One region of the Anaerostipes faecis genome, then DNA from elsewhere that is predicted to be linked to it. Evidence: predicted binding sites of a transcription regulator. Region 1 holds the regulator's gene; the other holds the start of a gene.
What was found. The regulator Rex, encoded in region 1, represses fermentation and respiration genes when NADH is low (regulators of the CRP and FNR family bind a similar motif). The targets are predictions, from matches to a motif close to ATTGTTAANTANTTAACAAT.

Region 1 (3,167 bases):
GCGCATCCAAGGACTTTCCCCGTATCCCCGCTGATGCCGGAGGGAATATCGACCGACATGACTCTGGCTCTGCTTTCATTGATCCTCTCCACAACGGTCCGATATATCCCCGCTATCTCCCTGGAAAGGCCTACGCCGAACATTCCTTCCAAAATCCAGTCATAGCCGTTATAATCTATTTCTTTTTTTTGCTCATACCCAAGACGGGTAAGGATATCATACTGCGTCTTTAAATCTCCGGATGCCTTGGACAGCTCCCCCACGACTGTGAAATCCACAGAATATCCTTCCTCCAGAAGGATTCTGGCCGCAGCCAGCGCATCTCCCCCGTTATTTCCGCATCCTGCCACAGAAAGTATCCTGTCACTTTTTCTGACCGTTTCCATGAGCCTTCGGGCAATTTTTTCGCTGGCCCGCTCCATCAGCACAAGACCCGGCATTCCGATCTGCTGTATGGTCTCTTTATCAACATCCTGCATTTCCTGATTTTTCAAAACATATTTCATAGACACTCTCCTATGACAAAAGCCTGTGCCAGCCCCCCTGTGTTCGTAACCGACACATGAAATTTCGTAATCTGCATATCCGATGCCAGCTTTTCGGCTCTGCCTGTCAGTTTCACATAAGGCGCTCCTTTTGAATCCCGGAACACTCCGATCTCATAGGGCTCCAATCCGAAGAAGCCGGTTCCAAATACTTTGGAAACGGCTTCTTTAACTGCAAAATTACCAGCAAGAGTCGTACTGTTTAAACCTGCGTATGCCAGTTCCTCTTCTGAAAAAATCCGGCTTAGGCGGTTCTTTCTCTCCACCATCTTCTGTACCCGCCCGATTTCTATCAGGTCAGTTCCTATACCGACAATCATGGCGTTCCTCCCGTCTTTACTCCGCGCCCTCGCCGTCTTCCCTGCTGTGAATATTGTAAGTCAGCGTCATGAGACTTTCTGCCAGATGGACATTCTCCACGGTCACACTGTCTGGCAGCGTGAGATCCACAGGAGCAAAGTTCCAAAATCCTTTGATGCCCCAGGACACAAGATCTTTGGCAATCTTCGGCGCCTGGTCCTGCGGAAGCGTGAGGGCTGCGATCTTGATCTCATGATTCTTTATAAACTCTTCCATATCGTCAATATCGTGCACTTCTACTCCGTGCACCGTGATGCCGATCAGCTTCGGATTTACATCGAACAGTGCGATCACCTGAAAACCAATGCTGTTATTGTTGAAATCCTGATAATTGGCCAATGCCTGCCCCAGATTTCCGGCACCGACAATGATCATCTGATTGCTCTTGTCAAGCCCCAGGATCTTGCCGATCTCCACGTAAAGGTTTTCTACATTGTAACCGTATCCCTGCTGCCCGAAACCTCCAAAGTTATTCAGGTCCTGTCGGATCTGGGATGCAGTTACTTTCATTCTCTCGCTCAGCTCTTTGGATGAGATCCTCGTAATATTTTTTGCTTTCAAAGCCCCCAAATAACGGTAATATCTAGGTAATCTCTTTATAACTGCCGGTGATATATTCTTATCCATTGATGACATTATTACCCTCCCACTTATTTTATTAACTACTCAAATTAAATAAATTATATAAGATTGTCTAATAACTGTCAAACTTTTCGGTGCGTTTTTTCAGAAATTATGTTATGCTTAAAAGGAATTTTTACAGCTTAGAAATTTTGAAGGAGTGCACTATGGTTTTATCTTGTCAGAATATACATAAAACATTTGTCGACCAGGAAGTCCTGAAAGGAATTTCCTTTCATATCAATGAGAAGGACCGGCTCGCCGTCATCGGCTTAAACGGCGCCGGAAAGTCCACCCTGCTCAAGATCATCATGGATCAGATGACACCCGACGAAGGGGAGATCCACAAAAAGAAGGACGCCGATATCGGCTATCTCGCACAGCATCAGGACCATACTTCTTCCCGCACCATTTATGAAGAGCTTTTGACCATAAAACAAGATGTGATCGAACTGGACAAAAAACTCCGCTCTCTGGAGCATATGATGAAGCATTTAAGCGGCGCAGAGCTCGAAGAAAAGATGGAGGAATACACCAGGACCACTCATTTATTTGAACAGAAAAACGGTTTTGCCTATGAAAGTGAGATCGCAGGAATCTTAAAAGGACTCGGGTTTAAAGAGGAAGACTTTCAAAAAATGATTGAGACACTGTCCGGAGGACAAAAGACAAGGGTAGCTCTCGGAAAACTTCTGCTGATGAAGCCCGAGATTCTTCTCCTGGATGAGCCTACCAATCATCTGGATGTTGAGTCAATCCAATGGCTGGAAAACTATTTAAGCCACTATGAGGGCGCTGTCATCCTGGTCTCCCATGACCGGTATTTCCTGGACAAGATCGTCAACAAGGTGATGGAGATCGAGGCGGGGCATGCGATGCTCTTTGACGGCAACTACACTTCTTTTATTAAGAAAAGGGATCAGGTAAAGGCGATCCGCTTAAAGGAGTACGAAAACCAGCAGCAGGAGATCCGGCACCAGAAGGCGGTCATCGAAAAACTAAAGCAGTTTAACCGGGAAAAATCCATCCGCCGGGCCGAGAGCCGTGAAAAGATGCTGAACAAAATTGATGTCATCGAAAAGCCTGTGGAGATCGACGGGAAAATGCGCTTTGCTATCGAACCGTCGGTTGTCAGCGGAAACGATGTCTTAACGGTGGAACATCTGGAAAAAAGTTTCGGGCCGCATACGCTGTTTTCCGATATAAATTTTGAAATATTCCGCGGCGAGCGCGTGGCATTGATCGGCGCCAATGGAACCGGAAAGACTACGATGTTGAAAATCATCTGCAAACAAATGCCTAAAAACAAAGGACTGATCAGGCTCGGTTCCCAAGTATCCATCGGATATTACGACCAGGCACAGGACAACCTGCATCCGGATAAGACAATCTTCGAGGAGATATCTGATTCCTTTCCGGAACTGACCAACACAAAAATCAGAAATACACTGGCCGCTTTCCTTTTTAAGGGAGAAGATGTATTTAAACTTGTTTCTTCCTTAAGCGGTGGGGAAAAGGGGCGGGTATCTCTTGCGAAACTTATGTTATCCCATGCCAATTTCCTGATTCTTGACGAGCCTACCAACCACTTGGACATTCACTCCAAGGAAATCCTGGAATCCGCCCTGACCCAATACACAG
Region 2 (3,167 bases), on a different contig from region 1:
TCGGTCGTAATGTCATTTAATTTGCCGCCTTCAATGCGCGGGTCGGCAAATGTATTTAATCCCACATGAGTGATCACGCCGGGTTTGTGACCGGCGATGGCACGGTAGAGCTGTGCCAGAGTGCCCTGCGGCAGATTGTATCCTTCAATTTTGTTATCAAGGACCAGCTGTCCAAGCGTCGGGACCATGTTCCAGTGTCCGCCGATGACACGTTTGGTCATTCCTTCGTGGGCAAAATGATCCGCACCGCTTCCGTCACGGTTTCCCTGGGCAGCAGCGTAAAATAAAGTCAGGTTTTTCGGAGAACCGGTTTCCAAAAATCTTTTTTCCAGAGCTTTTGTAAGGGCTTCCGGCATTCCGCTGGCAACAAATCCGCTGGTAGTGACGGTTGTATTATCTTCTACCAGGGCAGCGGCCTGATCTGCTGTAATAATCTTAACTTTTCCCATAGTTTTTCTCCTTCATTTATTTTAGAAATCTTTTAAATCTGCTTTGCGTTTTTCAAGAAATGCAGTCATGCCTTCTTTTTTGTCTTCCGTAGAAAATGCGAGTCCGAATAAATCTGCTTCTAATGTAAGTCCGCTGCTTAAATCGGTGTCCATGCCTGTGTTGATCGCTTCTTTTGCAAGAGAGATTGCATAGCTTCCTTTGGACATGATCTTAGCTGCCATCTTTTTGCAGTAATCAATCAGTTCTGCCTGAGGAACTACCTTGTTTGCAAGTCCGATCCTGTAAGCTTCTTCGGCGTCGATCTGGTCACAGGTAAAGATAAGTTCTTTTGCACGTCCTTTTCCGACTAAGCGGGAGAGACGCTGTGTTCCTCCGAATCCCGGGAGGATTCCGAGGCCTGTTTCCGGCTGTGCGAATCTTGCATTTTCTGCGGCTACACGGATATCACAGGCCATGGAGATCTCACATCCGCCTCCGAGAGCATATCCATTGACAGCGGCGATCGTTACCTGAGGCATTGTCTCTAATTTAAGGAATGCTTCCTTTGCCAGCAGACCCATCTGTCTTCCTTCCGCAGGAGTGGCATTGACCATTTCAGAAATATCGGCTCCGGCTACAAATGATTTTTCTCCTGATCCTGTAAGGATAACGACTCTGATGTCCTTGCGGCGGGAGATCTCGGAAAAGCACTGGTCTAATTCTGCTAATGTCTCACTGTTTAAGGCATTTAAAGATTTTGGTCTGTTGATTGTAACTACTGCGATCTCGTTTTCTACTTCCATTAATAAATTGTTCATTCTAAATCCTCCTTGAAATGACATATACATTACACTTAATCAGCTCTTGTTAGAAAATTAACATATTGGCGTGCAAATATTTAGGATACAAAATATTATTTATGCTTCTAATATGGACTATATTTGCATGTTTGTCAATGGTTTATCAATATATTTTATTTAAATTGTATAATTCTATAAAAGATTATAAAAATTTATTGACAATATGCACAAGGGGTGATATATTTAGCTTACAAAATATTAGTATGCAAATATAGGGGAACAAAATGGTAAATTTATGTTAAGTTTGGTGAAAGGAGTGATTATTTATGAATTTTGAATTAACGGAACAGCAGGCAGCCATTCAGGAGACAGCAAGAAACTTTGCTCAGACAGAGTTACAGCCGGGAGTGCTCAAGAGAGATGCCAACAGTGAATTTCCGGTAGATCTCTATAAGAAGATGGGAGAACTGGGACTGATCGGACTTCCTTATCCGAAAGAAGTCGGAGGCCAGGGAGCCGATTACCTGTCTTATGTATTGGCAGTGGAGGAGATCTCTAAAGTAGATGCTTCTGTGGGTATTTCTTATTCTGTATCCACTTCTTTATATGGAGGAAGCATCATGAACTCTGACGCTCCGGTCGAGAAAAAGAATGAATTTCTGGCGCCGGTATTGTCCGGACAGCACTTCGGATCTTTCGGACTCACGGAACCAAATGCGGGATCTGATGCGGGCGGATGTGTAACCGTTGCTGAAAAAGACGGGGATGAGTACATATTAAACGGTATGAAGTGTTTCAATACGAATGGACCTTTAGCCGATTATACGGCAGTATATGCCCTGACGGAACCTGAGAAAAAAGCCAAGGGACTGTCCTGTTTCGTGGTGAAGAAAGGAACTCCCGGATTTTCAGTGGGCAAAGTGGAAGACAAGATGGGAATCCGTTCCGCACAGGTTTCAGAGATGATCCTGGAAAATGTACGGGTGCCGGCAGAAAATATGATCGTTCCTTCCGGAGACGGATTTAAACTGGCTATGAAGACTCTGGACGGAGGCCGTATCGGTGTTGCCGCACAGGGACTTGGAATTGCAGAAGGTGCATTTGAGATTGCAAAAGAATATTTAAAGACGAGAGAGCAGTTCGGCAAACCATTATACAGGAACCAGTATCTTGCATTTAAGATGGCGGAACTTGAAATGGAAATTGACGCTGCAAAGCTCATGCTTTATAAAGCTGCTGCCGACAAACAGGAAGGAAGACCATATTCTATTCCGGCCGCAAAGGCAAAATACCTCTGTACAGAGGCGGCAATGCATGTGACAACAGAGGCGGTGCAGATGCTGGGAGGAAACGGTTACATGAAGGGATACCATGTAGAGCGCATGATGAGAGACGCCAAGATCACTCAGATCTACGAGGGAACCAACGAGATCCAGAAACTCGTGGTCAGCGGAGCGATTTTCAGATAGTCTGTTTTTGGAATATGAATCCTAAGTTTTCAGGGATGTCAATTATGGCATCCCCTTTTCATGCTTTACAAGGATGACTTTGCTTTAGGATAAAAGCCTTAAAATTATAGTATGTCTTCTTGACAGAAGTTTTTGTAACAGATATGATGAAATATATAGTATGCAAACAGTTTGAAGTGTTTGTATGTAGTTTTGTGTAGGAGGGAAAAGGAACGGATGGAATTGAATCAATGTATCAACTATCTTTTGACCACTGCCCAGCACGCGGTGTTTCAGGAGATGAGCGCACAGCTCTCTAAATTTGACGTGACTCCGGTACAGTACGGTGTTATGTACTGTCTTTGGGTGAAGAAGAAAAACAGCCCGAAGGAGATCGCAGAAGAACTGAGGCTGGAAAACTCTACGATCTCAGGTGTTCTTGAGAGAATGGAGAAAAAGGGATTGATCAAGAGAAAAGTCAGCAAAGAAG

Region 2: the regulator Rex is predicted to act here: its motif matches at 1,378-1,397, upstream of QGT46_RS10580 (enoyl-CoA hydratase-related protein).

What each region holds. Positions count from the first base shown of each region.
Region 1 covers NZ_CAJSYK010000012.1:87,758-90,924, reverse strand. Annotated here, with positions in the region: gene QGT46_RS09825 (NAD(P)H-hydrate dehydratase) at 1-506, opposite strand, end outside; gene acpS (holo-ACP synthase) at 503-865, opposite strand; gene QGT46_RS09815 (redox-sensing transcriptional repressor Rex) at 882-1,541, opposite strand; gene QGT46_RS09810 (ABC-F family ATP-binding cassette domain-containing protein) at 1,694-3,167, shown strand, end outside.
Region 2 covers NZ_CAJSYK010000014.1:31,302-34,468, forward strand. Annotated here, with positions in the region: gene QGT46_RS10575 (acyl CoA:acetate/3-ketoacid CoA transferase) at 1-449, opposite strand, end outside; gene QGT46_RS10580 (enoyl-CoA hydratase-related protein) at 471-1,247, opposite strand; gene QGT46_RS10585 (acyl-CoA dehydrogenase family protein) at 1,556-2,698, shown strand; gene QGT46_RS10590 (MarR family winged helix-turn-helix transcriptional regulator) at 2,915-3,167, shown strand, end outside.